2 regions of the Paraburkholderia aspalathi genome follow, and region 2 is predicted to be linked to the other one. Evidence: riboswitches for the same ligand, from Rfam matches in the RefSeq annotation. Region 2 holds a riboswitch; the other holds the start of a gene.

Region 1 (7,619 bases), on a different contig from region 2:
GCGCATCGCCGTCCAGGGGCGCAGTCGCTCGTGTTGTTGTCGCTGACGCTCTCATACGACGGCTGGGCGATCCCCTGGTATCGTTTCCTGCTCAACTGGGCGTACTTCACGCCAATGCGCAAACGCTGGCGCTACCGTGAAGAGGCGCCGTTCGGCCTGCGCAATGAAGCGCTACGAGCAAAGATCGCTCGCGCGATGCAGCGCAGCGATTTCAGCGAAGTCGGTCCGTCGACGATTTCATTGCCGGCCTTGCACCAGGCGAGCCGCCTTGCCGCGAGCGTGCGCACGCAGGTACGCGACATCAAGACCGATTGTCTGATTGTCCACGCGATCGACGACGAGACGTCGAGCCCGCGCAATGCCCGCTTTGTCGCCGCGAATATCGGCGCTGCCTTTTTACGCACAATCTGGCTGGATGATTCGTATCACATGATTACGTCGGACAACGAGCGCGAAATCGTCGCGCGTGAAACCGCCCTATTCCTGCGCGAAAGCGAAGCCGTCCATAGCGGCGACGACGGCAAACAACAGGTCGTCTCGAAGGCTTTGGCGCGACGCCTCAGGCAACTTGCGGCGCTTGGCAAGGAGCGCGCATGACGGCGAATACCACGCTGAGGTTCGGCAAGCCCGCACGTATGTCGCTACTGCTCGCCGCGGCGCTCGGCCTTTGCGCTGCACGCGCGGCCTACGCGGACGATGCAAGTCCGAACGCGACAACTGACGCCAGCACCGGCGCGGCCACCAGCAGCAAATGGAAAATCGGCGTGGGTCCTGGCGTGGTGATTACGCCCAAGTACCCGGGGTCCCGCCAGTTGAGCGTATTCCCGTTTCCGGCGCTGGACATCTCATACGACGACCGGATTTTCTCGCAGGGCCCTGACGTGCTCGGCGTGAACGTGCTGCGCGGCCCTGCCTATCACGTAGGCGCGGCATTGACTTTCGATTTCCAGATGCGCAAGGAGTCCGACGATCCACGCCTGCATGGACTTGGCAATGTGAATGGCGGGCCGAAACTGAAGCTCTTCGCTGACTACACGTGGTGGGCGTTTACCGGGTCGGTGGCCTTGTACCAGGATATCGCCGGGCATCACCAGGGGACGACGGTCAGCACGGATTTCGTGGCGTCCGCCCCGGTTGGCGGCTGGTTGTTCTCGGTGGGACCAGGTTTCACCTGGGCGAATGGCACTTATACGCGGACGTTTTTCGGCGTGTCTGAGCAGCAGAGCGCGGCGTCAGGATTGCCTACGTACAGCACCAGTGCAGGCGTGCGGGACGTCCATATGAACGCCCAGGTGACTTACGACTTTTCGAAGCACTGGAATGGCTCGGTTTCCGCGACCTTCGGGCGACTGGAGCATGACGCCGCGAATAGCCCGATTACCGAAAAGAGATTCGAGCTCAACACGCTCGCTTCGGTGAACTATAAGTTCTAGTTTCTGGTTTCTTGCGCGCTCGCACGTTCCAACGCTCGCAGCGTGCGAGAAACCAAATGCCAATCGCGGTTCAATCCTCCGTGCGCAGCTCTTCAACTTCAATCCCCAACTCAGCAGCCATCCGGCGCACCACCACCTGAAGCCGGCTCACCTCGTCGGCAAGCCGCTTCTGTTCGGCTTTGACTGCCTCGAACGCCGACAGCGGCACGACCTCATCGTCTCCACCAGGCTGGGCAAGATCGCTTGCGCTGACTTCGCCGCATAGCAGATGCATCCAGCGATTCTCGCGCTCGCCCGGCGTGCGGGCCAGCTTCGCCACTCGCGGCGGATCGTTGGCAGCCAGTTCGTCGAGAAACGCCTCGACCGAGGAGATGTCGGCAAATCCATGCAGGCGCGCGCTGTTCAAACGCAATTCGGCTGCGGTCTGCGGACCGCGTAACAGCAACGTGGTCAGTAACGCAGCCGACTGGCTCGGCAAGCCCAACACCCGATTCATGTTGTGCTCGAAGCGCGGCACGCGGCTGCTGCTGCCTTCCATCACGAGGCTCAGCCGCTTCAATCCGTCGACGGCGGTCAGCACCTCGGCTTCGGTCGCATTCATCACGGGCGCGCGGCCGGTTTTCTGATTGCAGCCCAAAGTCAGTGCGTTCAGCGAAAGCGGATAACTATCCGGCACGGTGTGCTGCTTTTCGACGAGCACGCCGAGCACACGCCCTTCAAGCAAGGTCAAAGCGCGGATGGAGGGACGGGAAACAGCGTCGGGAGTGGAGTTCATAGAAGATGTCGCGGCATGCGCCGCCGGGTCTCGTGGATGGTGTGCCTTACCGTTGCACAGCCAGGCGGCAGGTTTTAGTTTGTGGCCACTATGATAAACGGCCCGGCCGCTCGCAGTGTACGAATCTCCGCAATGGCGAAGCGTGCCCGGAACGCATTCGTATCCGCTTCGGCGTTTTTTTGTTCCGTTGACGAATTCCCATATTCGAGATAATTTCCCGAATATGGAAAACGCACTCACCGACGACAACGCCATCGAACGCCGCATCGCCCAGCGTCTGCGCGGATTACGCGCCGAGCGCAACTGGTCGCTCGACGATCTCGCCAAGCTGAGCAACGTCAGCCGCGCCACCCTTTCGCGCCTCGAGAACGCCGCCGTGAGCCCCACGGCGAGCGTGCTGGGCAAGCTCTGCGTCGCTTACGGCTTGCCGATGTCGCGTCTCATGCACATGGTCGAAGAAGACTTCGCGCCGCTGGTGGCGCGCGACGAGCAGTCGGTCTGGGTCGACTCGAGCGTCGGCTTCCGGCGCCGCTCCGTGTCGCCACCAGCGCAGGCGCTGAGCGGCGAGGCGCTGGAGTGCGAACTCGATGCGGGTGTGCGCATCACTTACGACGCGTCGCCGAGAGCCGGCCTCGAACATCATCTGATCCTGCTTGAAGGGCAACTGCAGATCACCGTCGACGGCCGAAGTCACGATTTGCAACCCGGCGACTGTCTGCGCTACCAACTGTTCGGTCCCAGCGCGTTCGTCACGCCCTCGCATAGCGCGGCGCGCTACATCCTCTTCATCGTCTGAGTTCAAGCCACCATGAACGCGACCAGCATCACGACCTTTTCCGCCGACGACCTCGTTCACCATCTGCCCGAACTCGGCGCGCTGCTGCGTGCCTGCGTCCATGACGGTGCGAGCGTTGGCTTTGTATTGCCGTATAGCGTCGAGGAGAGTGAAGCGTTCTGGAGCGGCAAGGTGCTGCCGTCTCTGCGCGCGAGCGCACTGGTGCTTTTTGTTGCTCGCCATGGCGAGGCGATCGCCGGCACCGTGCAACTCGATTACGACACGATGCCGAACCAGCGTCATCGCGCCGAGGTGCGCAAGCTCCTGGTCCATCCGTCGTTCCGACGCCAGGGTATCGCCAAAGCGTTGATGGCGGAACTGGAACACCGTGCGCACCAGTTGCAGCGCAGCCTGCTGACGCTCGATACGCGCACCGGCGACAAGGCCGAGCCGCTCTATGCCGCGCTGGGTTATCAGACGGCCGGCGTGATCCCGCAGTTTTGCCGCGACACACTGGAGGAGCGGCTTGATTCGACCACCATCATGTACAAGATGCTGTGAGCGTGACGCAGGCGTGTCTGCGTCGCGTGACTTAACGGCGCGAATCGAGCGCGATCCGTACAGCCAGACCGGCCAGCACGGTGCCCATCAGCCAGCGTTGCACCAGCAGCCATACCGGCCGCCCAGCGAGAAACCCGGCGATTGAACCTGCCATGATCGCAATCAACGCGTTGATCGTGACGGAGACGACGATTTGCACGCAACCCAGAGCGATCGACTGCGTGAGCACGCTGCCGTGCTCCGGTGAAATAAATTGCGGCAGCAGCGACAGATACATCACCGCGATCTTCGGATTCGCGAGGTTCGTGACGAGCCCCATGGTGAAGAGTTTGCGGCGGCTGTCGTGCGGCAGGTCGCGCACCTGGAACGGCGAGCGGCCGCCCGGCTTGACTGCCTGCCACGCCAGATACAGCAGGTAGAGCGCGCCGCCGAAACGCAGCGCGTCGTACGCGTAGGGCACCGTCAACAGCAGTGCGGTGATACCGAACGCCGCGCAAAACATGTAGAACACAAAGCCGAGCGCGACGCCGCCGAGCGACACAAGCCCTGCGCGCCGCCCCTGACAGAGCGATCTGGAGATCAGATAGATCATGTTCGGGCCGGGCGTGAGCACCATGCCGAGCGAGACCAGAGCAAAGGCGAGCAACGTTGTGGCAGCGGGCACGGCGTTCTCCTGTGGGAATTGAAGTCGGGTAGTGCCGCTAAATATAGCCGATGCCACTGGTACTGTGCCGATGGCGAATTGCATCGAAAGAAACACTTGCGGTGAAATTTATTGCCCGGTATCGTCTAGCCGTTCTGCAATGCAGCGCGGGAGAGATCGTCAGAGGATTGTGACGACGCCGACGGAGCAACCGCCCCGGAAACTCTCAGGCAAAAGGACCGCGCAGCTGGAACATCTGGAGAGCGGCGCCATGCGCGCCCACCGAAGGGGATTCCCTGCATACCGCATGCATCGCGATGCGTATGCTCACAGGAAGAAACTCTCAGGTACATGGACAGATGGGGCATCGACGCCGGTTTCGACACGAAATCGACACCGGTGATGCTCAACTACTCTGGACCATGTCATGTCACGAATCGCCATTATCGGCGCCGGCATTACCGGCGTTACGACTGCGCACGCCCTTGCGCAGCGCGGCCACCACGTCACCGTGTTCGAGCGTCATCGCTACGCAGCGATGGAGACCTCGTTCGCCAACGGCGGCCAGTTGTCCGCCAGCAATGCCGAAGTCTGGAACAGCGCGGCCACGGTGCTCAAGGGCTTGCGCTGGATGCTCACGCGCGACGCCCCGCTGCTGCTCAATCCGATGCCCACGTGGCACAAGTATTCGTGGATGGGCGAGTTTCTAAGGCAGATTCCTCATTACCGGACGAACACCGTCGAAACGGTGCGGCTCGCAATTGCGGCGCGCGAGCATCTGTTTTCGATAGCCGAGCGCGAAGGGATCGACTTCGATCTGGAGCGGCGCGGCATCTTGCACATCTACAAGACGCGCAAGGAATTCGATGCGGCCAGCAAGGTGAATGAATTGCTGCGCGAAGGCGGGCTGGAGCGGAATCCGGTGACGTCGAGCGAGTTGCACGCAATCGAGCCCATGCTGCATGGTGATTTTTTTGGTGGATTTTTTACGCCTTCCGATTCCACTGGCGATATTCACAAGTTCACACGCGGGTTGGCTGAAGCTTGCGTGCGGCATGGTGTCGAGTTTCACTACGACGCGGAAATTACGGCGATCGAGCAGCCGGCTGAGGGTCGGTTTTCGTTGATGGTCAATCTGGAAGGTGAGTCGCAACGGTTTGCTTTCGAGCGGATCGTGGTGTGCGCCGGTGTGAAGAGCCGCGACTTCGCGGCGATGCTTGGCGATCACGTGAACGTCTATCCGGTTAAGGGTTATTCGATCACCGTATGTCTCGACGATGAAGTGAGTCAGCAGAACGCGCCGTGGGTCAGTTTGCTCGACGACAGCGCGAAGATCGTGACGAGCCGGCTTGGCGTGGATCGGTTTAGGGTTGCGGGGACGGCGGAGATCAACGGGTTCAATCGGGATATCCGGTCGGATCGGATTGCGCCTCTGGTCGACTGGACTCGACGGTATTTTCCTGAGGTGTCGACCTCGAAGGTGATTCCGTGGGCGGGGTTGAGGCCGATGTTGCCGAGCATGTTGCCGAAGGTCGGGCGTGGGAAACGGCGAGGTGTTTTTTATAACACCGGGCACGGGCATTTGGGGTGGACGTTGTCGGCGGCTACGGCGCAGGTTTTGGCGGGGGTGATTTAGTAGGCGTTTTTGCGACAGGCCCGGTGCCCGCAAGGACACCGGCAGCACTCTCCACTGTTTCCAGTGCCTTCAAGGCAGTTTTCGACCTGGGCGCGGGACTGCTTGCGGCTTCCATGAAATCAGGATTCCCGCTTCCCCGCATAGCTGATTGATTGAATCCAGGGCGGCTTCTGGCACCAACCAGAGCCAAAGGTCATTCCCTATGGGCTGCAGGGATCCACGATTGTCTTCCGCGACAATCCATTCTTTAAGCTGAATGCCACCAACCACGATGTTAAGGTGACGATCACTTATAACATTGATCGGATACACCATCCTTAGCATGCTTTCTTGATAGCGAGCCGCTCCATAAGATCCGCCTGGCACTTCCTTGCCGAAGGCCGACGGATTCTCAAATGGCTTCAGTTTCGCGAGATTGCTCCCGGCTGCATAGTAAAACGCGGAGGTCATCTTCGGCGCTTCATATGCTATTCCATAAGAGACATTCAGACTCGTGGCTATTCGCTTGATGTAGTCGATAAACTTGTCGGCACTATCCGCAAGTTGAACATCGAGCTGTGCATCAATACCAAAAAAACCGCCAAAGGAAGGCGTGTTGTAGCCGAACGAAGCGCGCCAAGGTATCTGGCCACCTGCGTTGTTGTATATCCGGAAATCGGTTGCGACTCCAGATTCAATCAGGCTCTTGAGCTCGTCGAAAGGAACCTCAACAAGTTCGACGTCCCTCTCGCCAGCGACTTCAATGTAACGTGTATATCCCGCAGTCGTTATGTCGACCGACATTGCTGAAAAGAACTCATGGCCGGCCTTGTATGCTTCAAGCGGACTTATTCGATCTGTCCCATATAGCGCCATTCCTGTGCACATGATCCGCCCACTAAATTCCGGAAATAAGGTCATCCAAAACGCTCTTGATGTCGGACGCGTTGTACGGATGATCGAGAACGATAATTTCGCCGCGATTTGATGCCGGCAGATTGCCCATGGCGGCCCTATTTCGAGCAGTCAACGTTGGAAGCTTGGCCCCCATATCAGTCCTCGACGCGAGCTCTATTGCATGCGTCTGGCCGTTGACATCGACCGCCATGATATCGGGGCGTCTGAGCGACACATCCCCACTGTTCGCGTAATTGTACGAGCGATTCAAATAGATATCAGTGAATTTTCCGCTCATTGCAAGTTTGTTTGCTATGACCTCGGAAAATTGATCGTGACCTGGCGTTCCGTCTTTCTGTCCGGTGCCGTGTATTTTCGCTCCGTTGACTTCTCGAACCGGACAGCTTGCTAACCCGAACGGATCAATCAACATGTCCGGGACCGTCACATAAGCATGGGTACGCAGGCCACCAGCGAGTCCAAGCGGGTCAACTGTCAGGTACTGCCCTGTTTGAGGATCGTAGAATCGGTGCAGGTTGTAGAACAGATCGCTTTCCTCATCGTCCCATTGTCCGGGAAATCGGAGGTTTACTTCTGACGGCTCGTCGGTCCCAACGTGATTGTTGACTCGATCTAACTTGAGATGCCGCCCCCATATCGTGTAGGAAGCGTCCCAGATTTTCGCGCCACGTTCGTCGAACATGGCCTTGGGTAAGCCGGACTGATCCGACAGAATTGGAAAGACACCACTGTCTGTTTCATGAGCTAGCGGGTTGACGTTCTCAGAAAAGTGCCAGCCCCTAACAAACGCACACGTTCCGTCCTTGTCTTGCCACTGCTCCGCGATCTGTCCACAGTCCCAAAGAAAGCGAATCGCTGTTCGCGCACCAACCAGCCTCTTTTCTACGCGCCTGCCGAAC
Region 2 (7,619 bases):
GCAGATATCCTTGATCTCGGCTTTGTCGAAGAACGACTGCCCACCCGACAAAACATACGGAATCCGCTCACGACGCAGCACCTGTTCGAAGATGCGCGCCTGGAAGTTACCGCGGTACAGGATCGCGTAGTCGCGGAAATTCGCGCGCCGCTCGAACTTGTGCGCGGACAGGCGGAACACCACGGACTCGGCCTCGTGCTCTTCATCGTTGCAAGGTGTGACGGTGATCGTGTCGCCCATGCCGTGTTCGGACCACAGCTTCTTTTCGAACAGCTTCGGGTTGTTCGCGATCACGTTGTTCGCGGCGGTCAGAATGCGCACCGTCGAACGGTAGTTCTGTTCGAGCTTGATCAGATGCAGCTTCGGAAAATCCTTGCTGAGCTGCCCGAGATTTTCGAGCGTCGCGCCGCGCCAGCCGTAAATCGCCTGATCGTCGTCGCCGACCGCCGTGAACGCCGCGCGCTTGCCGGCCAGCAGTTTCACCAGTTCGTACTGGCACGCGTTGGTGTCCTGATACTCGTCGATCAGCAGATAGCGCAGCTTGTTCTGCCAGCGATCGCGCACCTGCTCGTTCTTCTCGAAGAGCTCGGCGGGCAGACGGATCAGGTCATCGAAATCGACCGCCTGATACGCATGCAGCGTCGCCACGTAATTGCGGTAGACGATCGCGGCCTGATGTTCGTCCTCGTTCGCGGCGATCGCGATCGCCTGCTCGGGCATGATCATCCCGTTCTTCCACAGCGAGATGATCGACTGGATCTTGCGGATGAAGCCCTTGTCCGTCGAGCCGACCTGCTCCTGGATCATGCCGAAGCAGTCGTCCGAATCCATGATCGAGAACTGTGGCTTCAGGCCGACGTGTTCCGCTTCCTGCCGCAGAATCTGCACGCCGAGCGAGTGGAAGGTGCAGACCGTCAACTGATTGACGGGCACTTTGCGGCCTTCCTTGCCGGGCGTGGTGAGCGTCTTGCCTTCGAGCAGCTTGCCCACGCGCTCGCGCATTTCCAACGCGGCCTTGTTCGTGAACGTGACGGCGGCGATGTGGCGCGGCTCGAAGCCTTTGGCCTCGATCAGGTGGGCGATCTTCTGCGTGATCACGCGCGTCTTGCCGCTGCCTGCGCCGGCGAGCACGAGACACGGACCGTCAAGATAACGGACCGCTTCATTTTGAGCGGGGTTCAGGCCTGCGGACATCGTCAGTGGATGGGTAATGCGGTTGAGGGCGCTTGGGTGCGGAATCGCGAGACCGAAGGCCCGGGGGCATGCTGCGCGGGGCTAGCGGCTGGGACGCTCGACTCGGTGTGAGGGGCATTCCGGCTCGCTGCGCTCCGCGCGAGAGGAGCGATGTTAACACGGATGCCCGAAGCCGATGCCGTGACAGACGCGCTGTCGGACGGCAAGGAAAGGGGGCCGCAATGGCAGCTCGCCAGACGACAAAAACGGAGGCTCAACCGGGCTGCCCGGAACACGGCCACAGCTGCCATCCGGACGCCGCCGACAAACGCCTGCGACGATGCTGACAGCCCGCCTTCGGGACATGCCACAATTACGCTGTTGCGCGCCGCCGCCGCGGTGGCAAAGCGGCGCGCCGTTTTTGCAGGAAGACACGCATGTCCGCATCGCTGAAGATTGGATTGATGGGTTACGGTTTTGCTGGCGCGACCTTTCATGCGCCGGTGATCGAGCACTGCGGGCGGGCCAGCATCGCAGCCATCGCGACGAGCCAGCCCGAGCACGCGCTGGCCGATTACCCGCACGCAAAGGTGGTGGCCGATCTCGACGCCCTGCTGGCGCTCGAAGAAATCGACTGCGTCGTCATCGCGACGCCCAACGACACGCACTTCGACCTGGCGCGCCGCGCGCTGGAAGCAGGCAAACACGTGGTGGTCGACAAACCGGTCACGCTCACCGCCGCCGACGCCCACACGCTTGCCAACATTGCACTGGCTCGCAGCAAGCGGTTCGTCCCCTTTCATAACCGCCGCTGGGACGGTGATTTTCTGACCGTGCGGGATCTGCTTGCCAGCAGAGAATTGGGGCGCATCACGCAATACGAATCGCATTTCGACCGTTTCCGGCCGGAAGTTCGGCAGCGTTGGCGCGAGGAAGCTTCGCGCGGCGGCGGCCTGCTATTCGATCTTGGACCGCACCTGATCGACCAGGCGCTGGCGTTGTTCGGCGCACCGCAGACCGTGTCCGCGACGGTTCGGACGCATCGCGATCAAGCCAGTGCACCGGACTACGTCCATATTCAGCTGGGATACGGTGAATTCGAGGTGGTGTTGCATGCCAGCGCGTTGACTGCGTACGTCGCACCGAGGTTTACGATTCACGGCACGCAAGGGAGCTACGTCAAATACGGGCTCGATACGCAGGAAGATCAGTTGAAAGCCGGCTTGCGGCCGGGCGATGACGGGTTCGGCGCCGGCAATGCGCCCGGTGTGTTGCGTGTGCTTGAAGAGGGTCAGGAAGTCGAGCGGGAGGTGCCCACACGCAACGGCGACTACGTCGGCTTTTATATTGCCTTGGCGGATGCCATTCAGAACGGCGCGAAATTTCCCGTCAGCGCTCAGGACGCAGTCGACGTCATGACGATCATCGAGCTTGCAGCCCGGAGCTCAGAAGAAGGCGTCCGGCTGCCGTTTGAACGCATTCGCTGACGTTTTCCTGCGCTACGGGCCGCTTTCTGCGCCATTGGCGGCAACACGCGAACCATGCCGCCGCCAATGGCAAAAAGCCTGACAAACCCGAAAGGAACATAACGTTACAAATAACCCCGTCTCCGCGGTCAGCGTGAATCCTCGGCAATCCGTTGCTACCCCAGTAGCACCACAAAACGACAACGACTTCCCGGAGTGTCCATGCCCCGTATCGTCCGCGCACTAGCAGCATGCGCATTGCTCAGTTCCCTCGCCGCCTGCGTGGTGGCCCCTCAGCAACCCGCGCCGGCGCCGCGTCCTAACCCGCAACAAATTGCGGATCAGCGCTTCAACCAGGTCAACGGCCGGATCGACAACCTGAGCCGCCGCATCGACGCTCGCGTCAACCAAGGCTACTACCCGCCCCCGCAAGGCGGCGCGTTGCACCATCGCCTCGATGTGATCCGTCAGGAAGCTCACGACATGGCGGCGCAACACGGCGGCGGCCTGTCCGGCGACGAACAACGCGTGCTGAACCAGGAACTGGACAACGCGGCACACGCCATCGGCGAATAATCGCGCCGGTTCAGGCACCAAAGCAAAGAAGCGCGGGCATCACGTCCCGCGCTTTTTTTGACTTTCGCGAAGCCGCAGCGCCAACCCCCATGCCCCTTGCGGGCCTTTATTTGACAAGCCCCCGGCCCTCGCGTACATTCGCCGCACGCGTCGGGAGAGCGTGCTGGCCGCAGAAAATCGCAGGCCGCGCCGCCGAAGGGGCACACCCGCAAACTCTCAGGCAAAAGGACCGACTGCGTCGAAGAACCCGCGCCCAGGCAACATCAAGGCACCGGTTTTTCGCACTCTGGAGAGCGGCAGTAGCCGTCTGCATCGTTTAATCGAGCAGATTCTGGCAAGCTGCCCACCGAAGGGGCGCGCGTTTCACCGTAGCGATCACGGCTTCACCATCGCACGGCAGCGCAATCTCTCAGGTATCGAGGACAGAGGGGTCATGCAACGCAATCGCTCGCAGGCATCAGCCGCGAGGCGTAGCGCCGCATGGCCTTTTTTGTTTCGCGAGACGCCTGAGGCCCCATGACCGAACTCAAACACACCCCGCTCAACGCCACCCATCGTGCGCTCAACGCTCGCATGGTCGATTTCGGCGGCTGGGACATGCCCGTCAACTACGGCTCGCAGATCGACGAACACCGCGCCGTGCGCACCGACGCCGGCATGTTCGACGTCTCGCATATGTGCGTCGTCGATTTCACCGGCGAGCGCGTGCGCGCCTTCTTCGAACACGCGCTGGCCAATAACGTCGCCAAGCTGCAAACGCCGGGCCGCGCGCTCTACTCCTGTCTGCTGAACCCGAATGGCGGTGTGATCGACGATCTGATCGTCTATTACTTCAGCGAGACGCACTTCCGCCTGGTCGTCAACGCCGGCACCGCAGAGAAAGACGTCGCCTGGTTCACCAAGCTCAACACCGAAGGCAGCTACGGCCTGACCATCACGCCGCGCCGCGATCTGGCGATCGTCGCCGTGCAGGGCCCGAACGCCCGCGATAAGGTCTGGCAAGTCGCGCCGTCCAGCCGCACCTCCACCGAACTCCTTAAGCCGTTTAACGCCGCCATCGTCGACAACACGCCGTTTGGCGAATTGATGATTGCCCGCACCGGCTACACCGGCGAAGACGGCTTCGAAATCGTCCTGCCCGCTACGTCCGTCTGCGAATTCTGGGACGCATTAGTGCGTCAAGGCGTGCGCCCCGCGGGTCTCGGCGCGCGCGACACGCTGCGTCTCGAAGCCGGCATGAACCTGTACGGCCAGGATATGGACGACAACGTCTCGCCGCTGGACGCCGGCCTCGCCTGGACCGTCGACCTGACCTCGCCGCGCGACTTCGTCGGCAAGGCCAAGCTTGAGGCCGACGGCTCGCAGGCCTCGTTCGTCGGCCTGATCCTGCTGAAGGAAAACGGCAAGGCGGCAGGCGTGCTGCGTGCTCACCAGAAAGTCGTGACGCCGCAGGGCGAAGGCGAAATCACCAGCGGCACTTTTTCACCCACGATGCAGGAATCGATCGCCTTCGCGCGCGTGCCGAAAGGCGTGCAGCCGGGCGACACCGTTCACGTCCAGATTCGTGACAAAAACGTACCCGCAAGCGTGGTAAAACTGCCGTTCGTACGCAACGGCAAAGTGCTCGCAGTTTAAGCAGCCGGCGCGTGCGTCAATCTTTTTAAGTTCATACCGAATAACACCGCATAGGAGCATCCGATGAGCATCCCGGCCGATCTGAAATACACCGAATCGCACGAGTGGGTCCGCACCGAAGCAGACGGCACGCTGACGGTCGGCATCACCGACCACGCGCAGGAAGCGCTCGGCGACATCGTCTTCTTCGAAGTCCAGGAACTGGGCAAGACCGTCAACGCCGGCGACACCGTCGCCGTGATCGAGTCGGTGAAAGCCGCTTCCGATATCTACGCGCCGGTCTCGGGCGAAATCATCGAAGCGAACCCGGCCGTCGCCGACACGCCGGATGGCGTCAACAGCGCGCCGTACGAGAACTGGCTCTTCAAGATCAAGCCGGCTGCGGACGCATCGCAGGATCGCCTGATCGACGCAGACGCGTACGCAAAGTCCGTCGGCGCCTGATTCACCGCAAGTTGCACCATTACGTTTAAACCCGACAGGCGCGGCGCGTCCGATTCGACAGTCGAACGGACGCCCGCACCGCCAGGAACACCTCATGAAGCTCGAACACCCGGATCGTCTGATGAACCGCACTCCTCTCTCGCTCGCCGCGCTCGAAGTGCATGACGCCTTCGCTGAACGGCACATCGGCCCGGATTCGGCCGACCAGCAAGCGATGCTCGAAGCCCTCGGCTTCGCATCGCGCGCCGCGCTGATCGACGCGGTCATTCCGAAGACGATCCGCCGCACCGAAACGCTGCCGCTCGGCCCCTTCGCCCAGCCGAAGAGCGAAGCCGAAGCGCTCGCCGCGCTGCGTGAGCTGGCGGACAAGAACCAGGTGTTCCGCTCGTATATCGGGCAGGGCTATTACAACGCACACACGCCGACGGTGATCCTGCGTAACGTGCTGGAAAATCCGGCGTGGTACACCGCGTACACGCCGTATCAGCCGGAAATCTCGCAGGGCCGTCTGGAAGCGCTGCTGAACTTCCAGCAAATGATCGTCGACCTGACCGGTCTGGCGATCTCGAACGCATCGCTGCTCGACGAAGCCACCGCCGCCGCTGAAGCGATGACGCTGCTGCAACGCGTCGGCAAGCCGAAGTCGAACGTGTTTTACGTCGCCGACGACGTGCTGCCGCAAACCATCGAAGTGGTGAAGACGCGCGCCACGCCGGTCGGCATCGAAGTGAAAGTCGGCCCGGCAGCGGACGCAGCGAACGCGAATGCGTTCGGCGTGCTGCTGCAATACCCGGGCGTGAACGGCGACGTGCGCGACTACCGCGCACTCGCTGAAGCCATCCATGCAGCAGGCGGCCACGTGGTGGTCGCTGCCGATCTGCTCGCGCTGACCGTTTTGACGCCGCCGGGCGAATGGGGCGCGGACGTAGCCGTCGGCAACACGCAGCGTTTTGGCGTGCCGGTTGGTTTCGGCGGCCCGCACGCGGCTTACCTTGCCGTGCGCGATGAATTCAAGCGCCAGATGCCGGGCCGTCTGGTCGGCGTGACCGTCGATGCGCAAGGCAATCCGGCACTGCGTCTCGCGCTGCAAACGCGCGAACAACATATCCGCCGCGAGAAGGCGACCTCGAACGTGTGTACCGCGCAAGCGCTGCTCGCGATCATGGCCAGCATGTACGCTGTCTATCATGGCCCGCACGGTCTGAAGACGATCGCGCTGCGCGTGAACCGCATTGCTGCGTTGCTCGCAGCCGGCGCGAAGAAGCTCGGTTACACGCTCGTCAACGACACATTCTTCGACACGCTCACGTTCGAAACCGGCGCACGCACCCAGGCGCTGCATGACGCGGCGACGGCGCGGCGCATCAATCTGCGTCGTGTGAGCGACTCGCGCGTCGGCATCTCGATCGACGAAACCACCACGCGCAGCGATCTGGCCGATCTGCTCGCAGCGTTCGCGCAAGCGGCATTTGTCGACGAAGTCCCGCAGATCGACACCCTCGACGCAGAACTCCCCGCAGAGAACACGGTGCCTGCCTCGCTCGAACGCACCAGCGCATACCTCACGCACCACGTGTTCAACCGCCATCATTCTGAAACGGAAATGCTGCGTTACCTGCGCAGCCTCTCCGACAAGGATCTGGCGCTCGACCGCTCCATGATCCCGCTCGGCTCCTGCACGATGAAGCTGAACGCGACCTCGGAAATGCTGCCGGTCACGTGGCCCGAATTCGGTCAGATTCACCCGTTCGCACCGGCTGAGCAAACGGTCGGCTACCGCGAAATGATCGATCAGCTCGAACAGATGCTGGTCGCTGCCACCGGCTACGCAGCGGTGTCGCTGCAGCCGAACGCCGGCTCGCAAGGCGAGTACGCGGGTCTGCTGATCATTCACGCGTACCACGCATCGCGCGGCGAAGGCCACCGCAACGTCTGCCTGATTCCCGCGTCGGCGCACGGCACGAACCCGGCATCGGCGCAGATGGCCGGCATGCAAGTGGTCGTGGTTGCTTGCGACGCGCAAGGCAACGTCGATATCGAAGACCTGAAAAAGAAAGCCGAACAGCACGCTGACAAGCTTGCTGCGATCATGATCACGTATCCGTCCACGCACGGCGTGTTCGAAGCGAACGTCCGCGAAATCTGCGAGATCGTGCATGCGCACGGCGGCCAGGTCTATGTGGACGGCGCCAACATGAACGCCATGGTCGGCCTCTGCGCGCCGGGTCAGTTCGGCGGCGACGTCTCGCACCTGAATCTGCACAAGACTTTCTGCATTCCGCACGGCGGCGGCGGACCGGGTGTCGGCCCGGTTGCGGTCGGCGC

What was found. Region 2 has a riboswitch for glycine ahead of gcvT (glycine cleavage system aminomethyltransferase GcvT). Riboswitches for the same ligand answer to the same signal wherever they lie in the genome.
Region 1: it holds a riboswitch for glycine, as region 2 does, so the genes downstream of both, KHO30_RS10965 (D-amino acid dehydrogenase) here and gcvT (glycine cleavage system aminomethyltransferase GcvT) in region 2, are expected to answer to the same signal.

Annotation. Positions count from the first base shown of each region.
Region 1 is NZ_CAJNBA010000001.1:2,477,991-2,485,609, reverse strand. It holds gene KHO30_RS10995 (alpha/beta hydrolase) at 1-597, shown strand, start outside; gene KHO30_RS10990 (MipA/OmpV family protein) at 594-1,433, shown strand; gene KHO30_RS10985 (YceH family protein) at 1,504-2,208, opposite strand; gene KHO30_RS10980 (helix-turn-helix domain-containing protein) at 2,432-3,004, shown strand; gene KHO30_RS10975 (GNAT family N-acetyltransferase) at 3,017-3,544, shown strand; gene KHO30_RS10970 (LysE family translocator) at 3,576-4,208, opposite strand; glycine riboswitch at 4,346-4,439, shown strand; gene KHO30_RS10965 (D-amino acid dehydrogenase) at 4,615-5,823, shown strand; gene KHO30_RS10960 (hypothetical protein) at 5,893-6,723, opposite strand; gene KHO30_RS10955 (DUF6531 domain-containing protein) at 6,701-7,619, opposite strand, start outside.
Region 2 is NZ_CAJNBA010000006.1:94,710-102,328, forward strand. It holds gene KHO30_RS29660 (UvrD-helicase domain-containing protein) at 1-1,194, opposite strand, end outside; gene KHO30_RS29665 (oxidoreductase) at 1,611-2,660, shown strand; gene KHO30_RS29670 (hypothetical protein) at 2,862-3,215, shown strand; glycine riboswitch at 3,357-3,457, shown strand; glycine riboswitch at 3,492-3,651, shown strand; gene gcvT (glycine cleavage system aminomethyltransferase GcvT) at 3,732-4,850, shown strand; gene gcvH (glycine cleavage system protein GcvH) at 4,914-5,294, shown strand; gene gcvP (aminomethyl-transferring glycine dehydrogenase) at 5,389-7,619, shown strand, end outside.